2 linked regions of the Variovorax terrae genome follow. The protein of the gene in region 2 interacts with the protein of the main gene of each other region in a pairwise test. Links are inferred from orthologs where the notes say so. Each region holds a gene or a part of one and is shown on either strand. Other genes may lie near its edges.

The links.
Region 1: the proteins of mrdA (region 2) and MMF98_RS17350 interact in binary tests that used the Escherichia coli proteins (3 or more experiments, as listed by UniProt). The link is inferred for Variovorax terrae from one-to-one orthologs.

What each region holds. Positions count from the first base shown.
Region 1 is NZ_JALGBI010000002.1:405,837-415,126, forward strand. What follows is about bases 2,265-5,343. They hold MMF98_RS17350 (penicillin-binding protein 1A), read right to left. Parts: upstream 4,969-5,343; coding sequence 2,560-4,968; downstream 2,265-2,559. Other genes in these bases: cyaY (iron donor protein CyaY), read left to right, coding at 2,265-2,550; MMF98_RS17355 (pilus assembly protein PilM), read left to right, coding at 5,238-5,343. Also shown: MMF98_RS17330 (oxygen-binding di-iron domain-containing protein), read right to left, coding at 1-480; lysA (diaminopimelate decarboxylase), read right to left, coding at 565-1,845; LPS translocon maturation chaperone LptM, read right to left, coding at 1,987-2,208; more of cyaY, read left to right, coding at 2,221-2,264; more of MMF98_RS17355, read left to right, coding at 5,344-6,317; MMF98_RS17360 (PilN domain-containing protein), read left to right, coding at 6,314-6,943; MMF98_RS17365 (type IV pilus inner membrane component PilO), read left to right, coding at 6,955-7,626; MMF98_RS17370 (pilus assembly protein PilP), read left to right, coding at 7,623-8,174; MMF98_RS17375 (type IV pilus secretin PilQ), read left to right, coding at 8,171-9,290. UniProt on the Escherichia coli protein: Cell wall formation. Synthesis of cross-linked peptidoglycan from the lipid intermediates.
Region 2 is NZ_JALGBI010000003.1:34,630-43,806, forward strand. Bases 1,424-4,389 are described here. They hold mrdA (penicillin-binding protein 2), read right to left. Parts: upstream 3,954-4,389; coding sequence 1,893-3,953; downstream 1,424-1,892. Other genes in these bases: MMF98_RS19530 (sulfite exporter TauE/SafE family protein), read left to right, coding at 1,424-1,782; mreD (rod shape-determining protein MreD), read right to left, coding at 4,024-4,389. Also shown: MMF98_RS19525 (ammonium transporter), read right to left, coding at 1-636; more of MMF98_RS19530, read left to right, coding at 1,024-1,423; more of mreD, read right to left, coding at 4,390-4,542; rod shape-determining protein MreC, read right to left, coding at 4,562-5,485; MMF98_RS19550 (rod shape-determining protein), read right to left, coding at 5,568-6,611; Asp-tRNA(Asn)/Glu-tRNA(Gln) amidotransferase subunit GatC, read left to right, coding at 6,824-7,123; Asp-tRNA(Asn)/Glu-tRNA(Gln) amidotransferase subunit GatA, read left to right, coding at 7,120-8,592; Asp-tRNA(Asn)/Glu-tRNA(Gln) amidotransferase subunit GatB, read left to right, coding at 8,597-9,177. UniProt on the Escherichia coli protein: Catalyzes cross-linking of the peptidoglycan cell wall. Responsible for the determination of the rod shape of the cell. Is probably required for lateral peptidoglycan synthesis and maintenance of the correct diameter during lateral and centripetal growth.

The sequences.
Region 1 (9,290 bases), on a different replicon or contig from region 2:
CAGGATGCGGCTGACCGGATCGTAGAAGTGGAAGTTGCCCTCGGCGTGCATGAAGTGCGCCGGCAGCAGCCACAGTTCGCTCTCGCCCAGAGGCAGGCGTCCGCCGCCATCGGGAACGCCGATGATGCGGCCGTCGGTCTTGCCGACCTTGGTGAAATGCGGGACGAAGCGTTCCCAGACGCGCGAGATCACCAGCTTGGCCGGCGTGGAGGTGAGCCAGCGGTCGAGCGAGGCGATGATGTCCGGATCGGCGTGCGAGGCGATCAGATAGGACAGCCGCTGCGGCGAGAACTCGCGCGAGATCGAGAGGTACATCTCGTTGAACGCCAGGTTGCCGCCGGGGTCGAGCACCGCCCCCGTGCCGTGGTCCACGATCAGGAACTGGTTGGCCTGCACGGCCTGGCCGTCTTCCTCGATGAGGTCGGTGAACATCAGGCAGGCGTGGTGCCGGTCGCGGTAGATCTCGATGGGGGGTGACATGAAGGCCTTCGGGGATGAAGGCGCCACTGTAGGCCGCTGCTGCGCGGCGGGCCTTGACGCAGGTCAAGGCCCCGCATCCAGGGCTCAGCCGGGCAGCAGCTGTTCGTGCGCGAAGGTGTCCGCCGCCGATTCGCGCGTGCGGATCAGGGTGGCCCGGTCGCCGTCCACCAGCACTTCCGCGGCCCGACCGCGGGTGTTGTAGTTGCTGGCCATGCTCATGCAGTAGGCACCGGCCGACAGCACGGCCAGGGCGTCGCCCGGCTGGACGGCCAGCGCCCGGTCGCGGCCGATCCAGTCACCGCTTTCGCAGACCGGGCCGACCACGTCCCAGGTGGCCGCGGCCGAGGCGCGCGGCGACAGCGGCACGATCTGGTGAAACGCCTGGTACATGGCCGGGCGCGGCAGGTCGTTCATGGCGGCATCGATGATGCAGAAGTTCTTCTGCTCGCCGGGCTTGAGGTACAGCACCTCGGTCACGCAGACGCCGGCATTGCCGACCAGCGAGCGGCCGGGCTCGATCATGAGCTGGCGCTGGCCGAAGCCGCGTGCATCGAGCTTGGCCAGCAACTGCGCCCAGAGCGCATCGGCCTGCGGCGGGGTGTCGCCGTTGTAGTCGATGCCCAGGCCACCGCCGAAATCGATGTGGTGGATCGGAATGCCGGCGGCCTCGATCGTCTCCACCAGGTCCAGCACGCGGTCCATCGCGTCGAGGTAGGGCGTCTCCTCGGTGATCTGGGAGCCGATGTGGCAATCGATGCCCACCACCTGCAGCCCCGGCAATGCGGCGGCACGCTGGTAGGTGGCCAGCGCACGCTCGTGGGCCACCCCGAACTTGTTGCCCTTGAGGCCGGTGGAAATGTAGGGGTGGGTCTTGGGGTCCACATTCGGGTTGACGCGGATGCTCACCGGCGCGCGCTGGCCGGCCTGCACCGCCACGCTGCTGAGCACCTCAAGCTCGGCCTCGCTCTCGACGTTGAAGCAGCCGATGCCGGCCTGCAGCGCCTCCTGCATCTCGGCGCGGGTCTTGCCGACGCCGGAAAAAATCACCTTGCGCGGGTCACCGCCCACGGCGAGGACCCGGGCCAGCTCGCCGCCCGACACGATGTCGAAGCCGCAGCCGGCCTGCGCAAACACCTGCAGCACGCCGAGCGAGGAGTTGGCTTTCATCGCATAGCAGATCTGCGCCTGGCGCCCGGCGAAGCCGCGCTGGTAGGCGGCCAGCGCCGCCAGCATGGCGGCCTTGGAGTAGACGAACAGGGGCGTGCCGTGCTGGCGGGCCAGGTCGGCCAGACGCACATCTTCGATGAACAGGTCGTTGCCGCGGTAGGCGACATGGGGATGGCCGGGAAGGGAGCGTGCGGTCATGGGGCGGGCGATGAATGGAAGGAGAATCTTAGGTGCTGGCGCCTGGCGCGGCCAGTGGAAATCCATGCTTGTCGGGCCAGCGGGCCTGGATTTTCAGGGTCCAGGTCCGGCAAGGCTTTCAAATCCGGCGGCTCGGTCGAATCACTGAGTGGCCGGCGCAGAGGCTGCGGGCTTGGCGGGCGCGGCGGGTGAATCCGCTTCACCGGGAAGCCGGGGCCGCAGCGTTTCCGGCAGCGTGGCGCGCTGAGCCGCCGCCGGCCCGGTTGGCAAAAACAGGGCGCCCTTTTGGCCGCAGCCGCTCAGAGCCGCCGCGCTCGCAGCAAGGGCAATGGCGCTGACTAGAATTTGGGGAGCATTCAACATCACGGAATTGTAATGACCGACCCTGAATTCATGGACCGTGCCGAGGCCGTGCTGCGCGCGATCGAGTCCTGCTGCGACCGCATCAACGAGGAAACCGACGTCGACATCGACAACCAGCGGGTGGGCGGCATGATCACGCTGACCTTCCGCAACAGGAGCCAGATCATCGTGAACCTGCAAAAACCGTTGCACGAGATCTGGCTGGCGGCCAAATCAGGTGGCTATCACTATAAATTTGATAGCAAAGAATGGCGGGATACCAAGGACATGGGCGAGTTTTTCGCCAATTTATCGCGCAGCGCCACCGCTCAGGCGGGTCAGCCCCTGCAGTTCAGGGGCTGACGCCGGCACTCAGTTCTTGAACAGGTCGAGAATCCGTTTCTTCTCGTCCGACGGCGGCGGCGCCTGGGTGGGCGCTCCCTCGGGGGCCGCCGGTGCCGAGCCCTTGTCTTCCAGGCCCAGGCTGCTGACGCCCGAGCCCTTGACGTACTCGTCGTAGAACCACTCACCGCCCACGTTCACCACACCTTCGGGAGCGCTGTACTCCTGCACCGGCACGCCCTTGAGGGCAGTCTCCATGAAGCTGACCCAGATCGGCAGGCTCAGGCCGCCGCCGGTCTCGCGGTCGCCCAGCGAGCGCGGCGTGTCGTAGCCCATCCAGACCACCGCGGCCAGCGTGGGCTGGAAGCCGGCGAACCAGGTGTCGATCGAGTCGTTGGTGGTGCCGGTCTTGCCGAACAGGTCGGGACGCTTGAGCATCTGCTGGGTCTTGGCCGCGGTGCCGGAGCGCGCGACTTCCTGCAGCAGCCGGTCCATCACGAAGGCATTGCGCGCGTCGATGGCGCGCGCCGATTCGTTGGGCAGCGGCGGCTGGCTTTCGACCAGCACCTTGCCTTTTTGGTCGGTGACCTTGCTGATCAGCCAGGGGTTGACGCGGTAGCCGCCATTGGCGAACACCGAGTAGGCCGTGACCATCTGCATGGGGGTGACCGAGCCTGCGCCGAGCGCCATGGTCAGGTAGGCGGGGTGCTTGTCGGCGTCGAAGCCGAAGCGGGTGATCCATTCCTGGGCGTTCTGCGCGCCCACGGCCTGCAGCACGCGGATCGACACCATGTTCTTGGACTTGGCCAGCGCGGTGTGCAGCGGCATCGGGCCTTCGAACTTGCCGTCGTAGTTCTTGGGCTCCCAGGGCTGGCCGCCGGTGACGCCCGCGTCGAAGAACAGGGGCGCGTCGTTGACGATGGTGGCCGGCGTGAAGCCTTTCTCCAGCGCTGCCGAGTAGATGAAGGGCTTGAAGCTGGAGCCCGGCTGCCGCCAGGCCTGGGTGACGTGATTGAACTTGTTCTTGTCGAAATCGAAGCCGCCGACCAGCGCCTTGATGGCGCCGTCGCGCGGATCCAGCGCCACGAAGGCGCCTTCCACCTCGGGCAATTGGGTGATTTCCCAGGGGCCCTTGGGGGTCTTGACCACGCGGATCACGGCGCCGCGCCGGATCTTGATCTTGGGCTGGGCCTTGTCTGACAGGCCGGACTGCGCGGGCTTGAGCCCGTCGCCGGTGATCTCGATGGTTTCTCCGTTCTGGCGCACCGCCGCGATCTTCTTGGGATTGGCTTCCAGCACCACGGCCGACATCACGTCGCCGTTGTCGGGATGGTCGACCAGGGCGTCGTCGATTGCATCCTCGGCCTCCTTGGGGTCGGCGGGAATGTCGATGAACTGCTCCGGCCCGCGGTAGATCTGGCGCCGCTCGTAGTTCATGATGCCCTGGCGCAGGGCTTGGTAGGCCGCGTTCTGGTCGGCGGCCTTGAGGGTGGTGTAGACGTTCAGGCCGCGGGTGTAGGTGTCGTTGCCGTACTGCGCATACATCAGCTGGCGCACGGTTTCTGCCACGTATTCGGCGTGGACGCGCCCGTTGTCGGGCCCGGACTTGACGTGCAACTCTTCCTGGCGCGCGGTCTCAGCCTGCTCCTTCGTGATGAAGCCGTTGTCCTCCATCCGGTCGATGATGTAGAGCTGGCGGGAGCGGGCGCGCTTGGGGTTGTTGATCGGGTTGTAGGCCGAGGGCGCCTTGGGCAGGCCGGCCAGCATGGCGGCTTCGGCGACCGTGATGTCCTTGAGCGGCTTGCCGAAATAGGCTTCGGAGGCGGCGGCGAAGCCATAGGCCCGGTTGCCCAGAAAGATCTGGTTCATGTAGATCTCCAGGATCTGGTCCTTGCTCAGCAGGTGTTCCAGCTTGAAGGTCAGCAGAATCTCATAGATCTTGCGGGTGAGCGTTTTTTCGGATGACAGGTAGACGTTGCGCGCCACTTGCATGGTGATGGTGGAGGCCCCTTGGCTCTTGAGCCGCCCCACGTTGGCCAGGCCGGCCCGGATCACGCCGAGGTAGTCCACGCCGCCGTGCGAGTAGAAGCGGGAGTCCTCGATGGCGAGGACGGCGTCCTTCATGACCTGGGGGATGTCCTTGATGGGGGTCAGATTGCGGCGCTCCTCGCCGAACTCGCCGATCAGGGCGCCTTCCGACGAGAACACGCGCAGCGGAAGCTTGGGCCGGTAGTCGGACAGATCCGAGATGTCGGGCAGGTTGGGGTAGGCCACGGCCAGCGCGACCGCCAGCACCATCAGCAGCGACAAGATGCCCGCCAGCAGCAAGCCCCCTCCCCAGAGGGCCAGGCGCAACGACCAGACCACCCACCAGGGGCGAGGGCTGGCCGACGGGCCGGAAGACGAAGAGGAATCGCTGGATGTTGATTTGGAGGGCATAGAAATCTGCGTAAGGTCGCGTCAGCATTATAAAAATCAACGCTTTGCGAATTGGAGGGCCAACCCGGTCCAGATTGTTGCCTTGTTACGGTTGTGAAGCATCGCCTTGGCGGGCTGACTTGAACAGGGGCCGCCACCGTCGGATTTTGACAACGGTGAGGAGGGTCAAAAGTGGAAAAACCCTTTGTTGGACAAGGACCTTACTGATAGCATTCAAGTGAATTCTTAAGTTTTTACAGTTGTTTACATGACTGTTTCGGGGGACTACCTTGATCTCATTGGGGTCGTTATTTAGCCGCCAGCCCGCGCCTTTGCTGGGGCTGGACATCAGTTCGTCCAGCGTCAAGCTGGTCGAGCTGGGGCGCGACAAGGCTGGCAATCTGGTGCTCGAGCGCTGCGCGATCGAGCCGCTGGAGCGCGGCTGGATCACCGATGGCAACGTCGAAAAGTTCGATGAGGTCGCCGAAGCCGTGCGCCGGGTGGTCAAGAAGAGCGGAACCCGGACCAAGAACGTGGCGATGGCGCTGCCGCCCTCGGCCGTGATCACGAAGAAGATCATTCTGCCTGGCGGCATGAGCGAGGCCGAGCTGGAAATCCAGGTCGAGTCCGAGGCCAACCAGTACATCCCGTTCTCGCTCGACGAGGTCAGCCTGGACTTCTGTGTCGTGGGGCCCAGCTCGACCTCGGCCGGCGATGTGGAGGTGCTGATCGCCGCTTCGCGCCGGGAAAAGGTGCAGGACCGACAGGGGCTGGCCGAAGCTGCGGGGCTCAAACCCGTGATCATCGATGTCGAATCCTACGCTTCCCGGCTGGCGACCGGCCGCCTGATCGAATCCCTGCCCAACAAGGGCGTGGACACCATGGTGGCGCTGTTCGAGGTGGGGGCTTTCACGACCAGCATGCAGGTCATCCGGAACGATGAAGTCCTGTATGACCGCGACCAGGCCTTCGGCGGGGCCCAGCTGACGCAGTTGATCGTGCGCCAGTACGGCTTTTCGCCGGAGGAAGCCGAGACCAAGAAGCGCAATGGCGACCTGCCCGACGACTATGAGTCCGGCGTCTTGAGGCCATTCGTGGACAGCATGGCCCAGGAAATCGGGCGTGCGCTGCAGTTCTTCTTCACCAGCACGCCCCACAACCGGGTCGACTACGTGATGCTGGCTGGCGGCTCATCCGCGTTGCCGGGCCTGACCGACGCCGTGACGCACCAGACGACCTTTGCGTGCAGCCTGGTCAACCCGTTCGACGGGATGGAAATCGCCGAGGGGGTTCGCGAGAAGAAGATGCGCCGCGAAGCGCCTTCCTATCTGACCTCCTGCGGCCTGGCGATGCGGAGGTTCCTCCAGTGATCCTCATCAACCTGCTCCCTCACCGGGAAGTCGCACGAAAGCACCGGCGCGATGCCTTCTATGCGTCGCTCGGTGTCGCCGCCCTCGTCGGGGGCGTGGTGTCCGGCGTCATCTACCTCTGGTACGAGGCGCAGATTTCATCCCAGCAGGGCAAGAACGTGTTCCTGCAGGGGGAGATCAAGCGGCTCGACGGCCAGATCAAGGACATTGCCAACCTGCAAGCCGAGATCGCCGGGCTGCGGGCCCGGCAACAGGCTGTCGAGGATCTTCAGGCGGATCGCAATCTGCCGGTTCATCTGCTCAACGAACTCGTCAAGCAACTGCCTGACGGTGTGTACGTCACCACCATGCGGCAGGAAAACCAGAGTGTGGTGCTGCAAGGCGTGGCTCAGTCCAACGAGCGCGTCTCGGAATTGCTGCGCAATCTGGCGAACAACAGTCCTTGGCTGACGCGGCCGGAACTGGTCGAAATCGTGGCCAGCAGCGTGAACCTCGGGCCGCGTGACCAGCGGCGGGTGTCCAACTTCACAATGCGCGTGGGTCTCAGGCGCGCCAGCGAGGCGCAAAAGGCCGCGCTGGCTGCCAGCGCCGCATCTGCGCCGGCCTCGGCAGCAGCCAAGACCTGATGGATAGCGCCATGGCAAAGATTCCCTCACTCAATATCGACTTCGCTGGATTGCGCGAACGTGCGCAATCCCAGTTTCGCGGCCTGAACCCGAATGACCCTTCTTCTTGGCCAGCCCTCCCGCGCTATGCGCTGTGTGTGGCCGCAACCCTGCTGGTGATCACCGTATTGTGGTTCGTGTGGTTGAGCGGATCCGATTCCGAACTGGATGCCGAGCGCACCAAGGAGGTTCAACTGCGCGAAGACTACAAAAAGAAGCTGGCGCAGGCCGTCAATCTGGATGCTCTGAAGAAGCAGCGGGAGCAGGTGCAGCAGTATGTGACGCAGCTGGAGAAGCAGCTTCCCAGCAAGGCGGAGATGGATGCCCTGCTGTCGGACATCAACCAGGCCGGACTGGGGCGTAGCCTGCAGTTCGAGCTGTTCCGTCCGGGCCAGGTCAGCGTGAAGGAATACTACGCCGAGCTGCCGATCGCCGTGCGGGTGACGGGCCGGTATCACGATATCGGCTCATTCGCTTCGGATGTGGCCAACCTGTCACGCATCGTGACCCTCAACAACCTTGCCATCGTGCCGGCGCGTGACGGAAGCTTGACCATGGACGCGACGGCCAAGACCTTCCGCTATCTGGATACGGATGAGGTCGCCGCGCAACGCAAGGCCGCACCTGCAGGAGCCAAGAAATGATGCCGGCGCGCCTGATATCAGTTTGCTTGCTGGGACTGTGGGGGGTGATGCTCGCAGGCTGCAGTGGCTCGGGCCAGGAGGAATTGCAGCAATGGATGACTGAGCAACGCAACCAGACCCGGCCCAAGATACCCCCGATTTCCGAGCCGAAGCAGTTCACGCCTCAGGCTTACACGCAGGAAGGGGTTGCTGATCCATTCAGCAATCAGAAGCTGACGCAGGCACTCAAACGGGACTCCACCCAGGCGACGGCGAATGCGGCATTGATTACTCCGGAGTTGGCTCGCCGCAAGGAGGCGCTGGAGGCCTTCCCCCTGGATGCGATATCGATGGTGGGGAGTCTGGTGAAAACAGGGCAACCAGTGGCGCTGGTCAAGGTCGACAACCTTTTGTACCAGGTGCGCACCGGCAACTATCTGGGACAGAACTACGGGCGAATCACCAAAGTCAGTGAGACGGAGGTTGCTTTGCGTGAAATCGTGCAGGACGCCGCGGGTGAGTGGATCGAGCGTACAGCCACGTTGCAGCTGCAAGAAGGGTCAAAATGAACAAACAGAATTGGACGACAGGACATATGCTGCGACGGCTGACCTTGGGGTTCGCGGTGGCTGTGGCATCGCTGTCGGTGCATGCACAAAACACCATCGAATCGGTCACCAGTTCCATCCAGGGGGGGGCAGAAGTCGTCCGGATCGACTTGGCGCAGCCGCTGGCGGCTGTGCCGGCGGGCTTTGCCATCCAGACACCGGCCCGGATTGCGCTCGACTTTCCGGGCGTGGCCAATGGCCTGGGGCGCTCTGCCGTCGAGGTCAACCAAGGTAATTTGAAGACGGTCAATGTCGTGCAGGCCGGAGATCGTACGCGTGTCGTGCTGAACCTGAAGCAGGCGACGACCTATCGGGCCCAGGTCCAGGGCAAGTCGCTGTTGGTTATGTTGGATGCTACGTCGGTGGCGGCCCCAACGGCGTCCGTGGCCCCAGCCTTCGCCGAGAACCGCAACCGGGATACCCTGCCGATCAGGGATCTCGATTTCCGTCGGGGGACCGACAGCACCGGCCGGGTCATCGTCGATCTGGCCAATAACCAGGTGGGGGTGGACATCCGCCAGCAAGGGCAGACGCTGGTTGTCGAATTCATGAAATCCACGCTGCCCGAGGGCTTGAGGCGGCGTCTCGATGTGTCGGATTTCGGCACGCCGGTTCAGACGGTGACCACCTTTCAGAATGGCGATCGGGTGCGCATGGTGATCGAGCCCAAGGGGGCGTGGGAGCATAGCGCCTATCAGAGCGACAACCAGTTCGTCGTAGAGGTGCGGCCGCAGAAGGTCGATCCCTCGAAACTGACCCAGGGCCCGGGCTACAGCGGTGAAAAGCTGTCATTGAATTTCCAGAACATCGAGGTCCGCTCGCTGCTGCAGGTGATTGCCGATTTCACCAACTTCAATATCGTGACGTCCGACTCCGTGAGCGGCGCCGTGACGCTGAGGTTGAAGGATGTGCCCTGGGACCAGGCGCTGGACATCATCTTGCGCGCCAAGGGGCTGGGCATGCGCAAGACCGGCAATGTGTTGTGGATTGCCCCCAAGGATGAAATCGCCGCCAAGGAAAAGCTGGAGCTTGAGGCGCAAGTCGCCATTCAAGGGCTGGAGCCCTTGCGGACGCAGA
Region 2 (9,177 bases):
GCCGATGAACCAGAGCATGGCCGAGAAGCGCATGCGCTCCACGAACGAGCCCACCACCAGCGCCGCGGTGATGATGGCGAAGCTGAGCTGGAACATCGCGTAGACCGACTCGGGCACGTTGGGCGCGACGTGGCTGACCGCCACCTTGCCCGCCTCCTTCATGTAGTCCAGGCCGCTGAACCACAGCCGTTCGCTGCCGCCGAGCCAGCCGCTGCCCGGGGTGAAGGCCCACGAGTAGCCTACGGCGAACCACAGCAGGCTGACCAGCGCCGCGATGGCCACCACGCAGGCCATGGTGTTGAGCACGTTCTTCTTGCGCACCATGCCGGCATAGAACAGCGCGATGCCCGGCAGCGTCATCAGCAGCACCAGCGCCGTGGAGGTCATCATCCAGGCGGTGTCGGCCGCGTTCAGGCTGTCCTGCGGCACCAGCGAGGGGCGCGTCGGGGCGGCGGCAGGCGCCGGGGCGGGCACGGCAACGGCCGGCGCCACCTGCGCTGCGGGCGCTTCGGCCGGTGCGCTGGCCGTGGCGGCCGGCGGGTTTGGAGGAGCCGCGGGCGCCTGGGCCCAGGCCATGGCCCCGCACCCCGCCCAGAGCCCGATGATCAGGATGATCCGCCGTCCGACTGCCCTCATGATGGTTCCCGTTTTGTGCCCAACTGCAAGCTGCTCTGCATAAGTCATGCCAAAGCGCGGCGGCGTTTTGCGCCCCTTCCTGCGGCACCGGATCGCCCGCCATGGCGCGAAGGCCTGGCCGGGAAATCCCCAATGCACTGGGAAAGTGCATCCGGTAAAGTGTTACCACTCGCAACCGGGCCACGCTGCCCGTGAGGGCGAGGGACCGAGGAGACACCCACAAGTTACCAGAATACATTTGCAGGCATCCCGCGAGATGCTGATTCACAAGGCGCCGGCCCAGCCGGCGCCTTTTTCTTTTTCTGGAACCAAACCCGCCAAGGTCCGCATCGCACGGTCATTCCATGCTATTGATTTGAGAGTACGCACGGATGCGACAATCGAGTCATGGAATTGTTTGTCGTGTCGCTGGCCTCGCTGCTGGCCGGTTTTGTGGACTCGATCGTGGGCGGCGGCGGCCTGATTCTGGTGCCCGCCCTGTTCGCCACCTTCCCCACCACCCACCCTGCCACCCTGTTCGGCGTCAACAAGAGCGCCTCGGTCTGGGGCACGGCCATCGCCACCTGGCAGTACCACCGGCGCGTGCAGATGCGCTGGGCCGCCCTGCTGCCGGCCGCCGCCGCGGGCTTTGCCGGCTCGTTTGCCGGCGCCTGGGCCGTGACCGTGATCTCGCCGGAATTCCTGCGCCGGCTGCTGCCCTTCATCCTGATCGCGGTGCTGGCCTACACGCTGGCCAAGAAGCAGCTCGGCCACACCCATGCGCCGCGCCTGTCGGGCCGCGCCGAGACGCTGGCGGCCAGCGTGATCGGCCTGGTGCTGGGCTTCTACGACGGCTTCTTCGGCCCCGGCACCGGCAGCTTCTTCGTGTTCCTGTTCGTGCGCTGGCTGGGCTACGACTTCCTCAACGCCTCGGCCTCGGCCAAGCTGCTCAACACCGCCACCAACCTGGCCGCGCTGATCCTGTTCGCGCTCAAGGGCCATGTGTGGTGGCATTTCGCGCTGACGCTGGCCATCGCCAACGTGGTCGGCAGCCTGCTGGGCACGCACATGGCGCTCAAGCACGGCACGGGCTTCGTGCGCAGCGTGTTCATCCTGGTGGTCAGCGCGCTGATCCTGAAGACCGGCTACGACGCCTTCCTGCGCTGATTGCTACGGTTTTAATAGCGCCCGATGACCGCAGGACAAGGACATCCAGCCGTTTTCACCATGAAACAGCCGCCTGAGCCGGCGCAAAGGCGTTTTCGGGGCAACAGACCCTAGCGCTCGGCCCGGCCCGCGGCCACGGTCAGCGGCCCCGGGGCGGGCGGCGCGCCAGCCGCCACGGGCGCCGCGGCCGATGCCGCAGGCACGGCGGCAGCCAGGGCGCCCACGCCGCCGGCCGGCGGCCAGGCCACGTCCGCCGCCGCCCGCGGCTTGCCGAGGGGCGCGGAGGCCTGGCCCTTCTGCACCGCCGCCAGGTCCTGCTCGCTCGGGTACTGGCCGAGCAGCCAGTAGTCGAACACGCGGCGCGCCAGCGGCGCGGCCACCTCGGCGCCCCAGCCGGCGTTCTCCACGATCACGGCCAGCGCGATCTTCGGCTCGTCGGCCGGCGCGAACGCCATGTAGACGGCGTGGTCGCGCTGGTGCTCCTCGAGCTTGGCCTTGTTGTACTTGTCCTTCTGGCCGATGGTCACGGCCTGCGCGGTGCCGGTCTTGCCCGCGCTCAGGTAGCCGGCGCCCGCGAACACGCGCGCCGAGGTGCCCTCCTGCGTCACGCCCACCAGGGCGCGGCGCACCACGGCCACGTTCTCGGGCTTGAAGCCCAGGTCTTCGGGCGCGGGCTGCACCACCGGCTCGCGCGTGCGCGTCACCGCGTCCTGCGTCGCCAGCACCAGGTGCGGCTTGTGCTTGACGCCGTTGTTGGCCAGGATGGCCGTGGCCTGCGCCATCTGCAGCATGGTGAAGGTGTTGTAGCCCTGGCCGATGCCCAGCGAGATGGTTTCGCCCGCGTACCACTTCTTCTGCTCGGGGCGCTTGTAGGCATTGCGCTTCCACTCGGTGCTGGGCAGCACGCCGCGCACCTCGCCGTTGATGTCGATGCCGGTGATCTGGCCGAAGCCCAGCGGCTTCATGAAGTCGTGCATGGTGTCCACGCCCATGTCGTTGGCCAGCGAGTAGAAGTACACGTTGCTCGACTTGACGATGGCGCGGTACATGTCGACCGGCCCGAGCGCGATGTCGCCGTGGCTGCGGAAGGTGTGGCCGCCGAAGGTCCAGGAGGCGTTGTCCTGGATGATGGCGCTGGGCGAGCGCTTGCCGGTCTGCAGCGCGGCCATGGCCATGAACGGCTTGTAGGTGGAGCCCGGCGGGTAGGTGCCGCGCAGGGCCCGGTTGAGCAGCGGCTTGTCGAGCGACTCGTTGAGCGCCTGCCAGTTCTCCACGTCGATGCCCTCGACGAACAGGTTGGGGTCGAAGGTGGGCTTGCTCACGAAGGCCAGCACCTCGCCGTTGCGCGGATCGAGCGCGACCAGGGCGCCGCGGCGCTCGCCGAACATGTCCTCCACCAGCTTCTGCAGCTTGATGTCGAGCGACAGCATCACGGTGTTGCCCGGCGTGGCCGGGTTGCTGGCGAGCTTGCGCACGGCCCGCCCGCCGGCCGAGGTTTCGACTTCTTCCACGCCGGTGATGCCGTGCAGTTGCCGCTCGTAGCTCTGCTCGACGCCGAGCTTGCCGATGTAGTCGGTGCCGCGGTAGTTGCTGTCGTCCTCGGAGTCCTCGATGCGCTCCTTCTCGGCCTGGTTGATGCGGCCGATGTAGCCGATCACGTGGCTCGCCAGCTCGCCGTAGGGGTAGTTGCGGAACAGCCGGGCCTTGATGTCCACGCCCGGAAAGCGGTAGCGCTGCGCCGCGAAGCGCGCCACCTCCTCGTCGCTCAGCCGCGTGCGCACGGGCAGCGACTCGAAGCTCTTGGACTCCTCCAGCAGCTTCTTGAAGCGGCGCCGGTCGCGCGGCTGGATGTCCACCACCTGCGCCAGCGCATCCAGCGTCTGCTCGAGGTTGCCGGCCTTGGACGGCGTGATCTCCAGCGTGTAGGCCGAGTAGTTGGTGGCCAGCACCACGCCGTTGCGGTCCAGGATCAGCCCGCGGTTGGGCACGATCGGCACCACCGCGGTGCGGTTGCTCTCGGCCTGCTCGTCGAGGTCCTCGTGGCGGATGACCTGCAGGTAGGCCAGCCGCAGCACCAGCAGCAGGAACGCCAGCAGCACCACGGCGCTGGCCACCAGCACCCGGCGCCGGAAGCGGGACAGGTCGGCTTCGACGTTGGGCAGCTCGGTCATTGGAGCCCCCACGCTCCCCGAGGGCGCTGGCCTTGCTTGAAGCGGCCCTGCGCTGCGGCCGTGCGGGCGTTCATAGCGGTCTGTTCTCGTCGGGATCGGGCGCCCGGCGCTGCGGCGCCAGCAGCAGCACGCTCACCACCGGCCACAGCAGGGCCTCGAACAGCGGCGCCAGCAGCAGGCTCAGGCCGGGAAACACGCCGCCGCCGATCATGCGGATGGTCAGCTCGATCGCATGGGCCGCGACGAACAGCGGCAGCACCTGCAGCGCCTGCGAGGGCACGCTGAACCACAGCAGGCGGCGGTGGATGGTGATGGCGAAGAAGCTCAGCGCGGTGTAGGCCCAGGCATGCTGGCCCAGCAGCGCGGCCTGGTGCACGTCCATGCACAGGCCGAACACGAAGGCGGCGCCGATGCCCACGCGCAGCGGCTGGTGCACGCTCCAGAACACCAGCACCAGCGCCAGCACGTCGGGCATCCAGGCCACCCGCCCGAGCGGCACCAGGTTGACCAGCAGGGCCATCACCAGGCTGCCCCAGATGAACACCGGGTTGGCCGGCAGCAGCAGCTGCTGGCCCGGTCGCATGATCATGGCGTGCCTCCGGTGCGGTTCATTTGCGCGGGCCCTTGCGCGCCGTTTCGCGCGCGGCATCGCCCGGCGGGCGCTCGGGAATCTGCGCCGACACCGGGCTCAGCACCATGACGTAGCGCGCGCCCTGCACCAGCGCCTGCGGCACGCAGTGGATGCGGGCAAAGGCCGAGTCGGCGCGGCGCTCCACCTTGTCCACCTTGGCCACCGGCAGGCCCGGCGGGTAGACGCCGTCCACGCCGCTGGTGGTGAGCAGGTCGCCCGACTGCACGTCGGCATTGCCGGCCATGAAGCGCAGCTCCAGCCCGCCGCCGGCCAGGCCGGTCGGGTCGCCGTAGGCCACGCTGCGCGCGCCGGTGCGGGTGTTCAGCACGGGGATGGCCTGGTCGCGGTCGATCACCAGCGTGACCTCGCTGACCAGCGGATGCACGCGCGTGACCTGCCCCAGCACGCCGGACTCGTCGAGCACCGGCGAGCCGGCCTCGATGCCCTGGGCCAGCCCCTTGTCGATGATCACCTTGCGGGTGTAGGGGTCGGCCGCGTCGTACAGCACCTCGGCGGCCTGGGCCGGCGTGGTCACCTGCTCGCGCAGGGCCAGCAGCTTGCGCAGGCGCTCGTTCTCCTGCGCCAGCTGCTCGACCTGGTTGGCGCGCTGCGACTGCAGGGCCAGCTTGCGGCGCGCCGCCTGTTCCTCGCCCTGGGCGCTTTGCAGCGCCTCGAAATAGCTGCCGCCCTGGCGCGCGAGTTGCACCGGGCGCAGGGCCAGCCATTGAATCGGATAGAGCACGGTGGCCACCGCCGCGCGCAGCGGCTGCGTGACGCGAAAGCGCGCATCGGCCACCATCAGCAGCAGCGCCAGCGCGCTGAAGAACATCAGTTTGGACAGGGCCGACGGGCCCTGCTTGAAGAAGGGCGGGGGCGTGCGGTCCAGGGTGCCCAATGGCATGGTGGTCCTCTCCAGTCAACCGGCGGCCGGGCCGGGCATCGCCACGAAGTGGCGGGGCCGCGGCCGGTGGACTGGCTTCACGTCACTCCGAGGTAAAGATGCTGCCCATGCGCTCCATGCGCTCGAGTGCAATGCCGCAGCCGCGCACCACGCAGGTTAGCGGGTCCTCGGCCACCAGCACCGGCAGGCCAGTTTCCTCGGCCAGCAGGCGGTCGAGGTCGCGCAGCAGCGCACCGCCGCCGGTGAGCATCATGCCGCGTTCGGCGATGTCGGCACCGAGCTCGGGCGGGGTCTGCTCCAGCGCGTTCTTGACGGCCGAGACGATGTTGTTGAGCGGGTCGGTCAGCGCCTCGAGGATCTCGTTGCTGGAGATCGTGAAGGAGCGCGGCACACCCTCGCTGAGGTTGCGGCCCTTGACTTCCATCTCCTTGACCTCGGAGCCGGGAAAGGCGGAGCCGATGTTCTTCTTGATGGCCTCGGCCGTGGGCTCGCCGATCAGCATGCCGTAGTTGCGGCGGATGTAGTTGATGATGGCGTCGTCGAAGCGGTCGCCGCCCACCCGCACGCTGCCCTTGTAGACCATGCCGCCGAGCGAGATCACGCCGACCTCGGTGGTGCCGCCGCCGATGTCCACCACCATCGAGCCGCTGGCCTCGCTCACCGGCAGGCCGGCGCCGATCGCGGCGGCCATCGGCTCCTCGATCAGGTAGACCTCGGAAGCGCCCGCGCCCAGGGCGGATTCGCGGATCGCGCGGCGCTCGACCTGGGTCGAGCCGCAGGGCACGCAGATGATGATGCGCGGGCTGGGCTTGAGCACGCCGCGCGGATGCACCATCTTGATGAATTGCTTGAGCATCTGCTCGGTGACGGTGAAGTCGGCGATCACGCCGTCCTTCATCGGGCGGATCGCCTCGATGTTGCCCGGCACCTTGCCGAGCATGGCCTTGGCCTCGTGGCCGACGGCCTGGATGGTTTTCTTGCCCTGGGGGCCGCCTTCGTGGCGGATGGCGACGACCGAAGGCTCATCGAGAACGATGCCTTTGTCGCGGACGAAAATCAGGGTGTTGGCAGTACCAAGGTCGATGGCAAGGTCGGTGGAGAAGTACCGACGGAATGCTCCAAACATTACAGTCCTCTCGGGCACGGCCTGCGCTTCGGCGGGCCGTCGCCATGTGAAATGGGTCAGCAGGGGGGCGAAATCGTCATTTTTGGTGCAAATACCGGCTGTTTTGCAGCCGTTGCGTCAAAGGCGGGATAATACCCCATCCCCTGTGAATAACTTGTCGGGCAGCACTCTAAAAGGCGCTGGTTACACCCGGTTTCGACTCATCACCCGTCATGTCACTGACTTCTTCCGATATCGGGCGCATCGCCCATCTGGCGCGGCTGGAGCTGAGCCCCAGCGAAAGCGAGCGCATGCTCACGCAAATCAACGGCTTCTTCGACATCGTGGAGCAGATGCGCGCTGTGGATACCACCGGCATCGAGCCGCTGGCGCATCCGGTGGCCGCCATCCAGGACATCGCGCTGCGCCTGCGGGACGATGTGGCAAGCGAGCCCGACCAGCGCGAAGCCAACCAGCGAAGCGCGCCCGCGGTCGAACGCGGCCTGTTCCTCGTGCCGAAGGTGATCGAATGAGCACCGGCCGGGCACTGCATGAACTGGGCGTGGCGCAGCTCGCCGCGAAGCTGCGCGGGCGCGAGGTCTCCGCCGTCGAGACGGCGCAGCACTTTCTCGCGCGCATGAAGACGCACGAGGCGCTGGGCGCCTTTCTCGCGACGAACGAAGACGCCACGCTGGCGCAGGCGCGTGCGGCCGATGCGCGCATCGCCGCGGGCACGGCCGGCGCGCTCGAGGGCGTGCCGCTGGCGCACAAGGACATCTTCGTCACCACCGACTTTCCCACCACCGCCGGCTCGAAGATGCTGGAGGGCTACCGCTCGCCGTTCGACAGCACGGTGGTGCGCAAGCTGGCGGAGGCCGGCATGGTCACGCTCGGAAAGCTCAACTGCGACGAGTTCGCGATGGGCTCGGCCAACGAGAACTCGGCCTTCAAGCCGGTGCGCAACCCGTGGGACCCGACGCGCATTCCCGGCGGCTCCTCGGGCGGCAGCGCCGTGGCCGTGGCGGCGCGCCTCGCGCCCGCGGCCACCGGCACCGACACCGGCGGCTCGATCCGCCAGCCCGCGAGCTTCTGCGGCATCACCGGCATCAAGCCGACCTACGGCCGCGCCTCGCGCTACGGCATGATCGCCTTCGCCTCCAGCCTCGACCAGGCCGGCCCGATGGCGCGCAGCGCCGAAGACTGCGCGCTGCTGCTGTCGGCTCTGTGCGGCCCCGATCCCGACCGCGACTCGACCTCGCTCGATGTGCCGGCCGAGGACTTCACGCGCTCGCTGAACGACTCACTCGACGGCCTGCGCATCGGCATCCCGAAGGAGTTCTTCGGCGAGGGCCTCGCCCCGGGCGTGCGCGCCGCGGTGGACGCCGCGCTCAAGGAGTACGAGAAGCTCGGCGCCAGGCTCGTGGAGATCTCGCTGCCGCGCACCGAGCTGTCGATTCCCGTGTACTACATCATCGCGCCGGCCGAGGCCAGCTCCAACCTGAGCCGCTTCGACGGCGTGAAGTTCGGGCACCGCGCCAGGGACTACACCGACCTGCTCGACATGTACAAGAAGACGCGCGCCGAAGGCTTCGGCGACGAGGTCAAGCGCCGCATCATGATCGGCGCCTACGTGCTCTCGCACGGCTACTACGACGCCTACTACCTGCAGGCGCAGAAGATCCGCCGCATGATCGCCGACGACTTCCAGCAGGCCTTCAAACAATGCGACCTGATCGCCGGCCCGGTGGCGCCCAGCGTGGCCTGGAAACTCGGCGAACATGGCAACGACCCGCTGGCCGACTACCTGGCCGACATCTTCACCCTGCCCGCCTCGCTGGCCGGCCTGCCCGGCATGAGCGTGCCCGCGGGCTTCGGCGAAGGCGCCATGCCGGTGGGCCTGCAGCTCATCGGCAACTACTTTGCCGAAGCAAAGCTGCTGAACGCCGCGCACCGCCTGCAGCAGGCCACCGATTTCCACCTTCGCCAACCGGAAGGTGTGTGAGACCATGACCGCCAAACTCATCCAGGGCTATGAAGTCGTGATCGGCTTCGAGACGCACACGCAGCTCTCCACGCACAGCAAGATCTTCAGCCGCGCCTCCACCGCCTTCGGCGCCGAGCCCAACACGCAGGCCTGCGCGGTGGACCTCGCGCTGCCCGGCACGCTGCCGGTGATGAACCGGGGCGCCGTCGAGCGCGCGATCCAGTTCGGCCTGGCCATCGGCGCGCACATCGCGCCGCGCAGCATCTTCGCGCGCAAGAACTACTTCTACCCCGACCTGCCCAAGGGCTACCAGATCAGCCAGTTCGAGATTCCCGTGGTGCAGGGCGGCTCGGTCGAGTTCTACCTCGGCGACGAGAAGAAGAGCGTGCGCCTGGTGCGTGCCCACCTCGAGGAAGACGCGGGCAAGTCGCTGCACGAAGACTTCATCGGCCAGAGCGGCATCGACCTGAACCGCGCCGGCACGCCGCTCTTGGAGATCGTGACCGAGCCCGACATGCGCTCCTCCGACGAGGCCGTGGCCTACGCCAAGGAGCTGCACAAGATCGTCACCTGGATCGGCATCTGCGACGGCAACATGCAGGA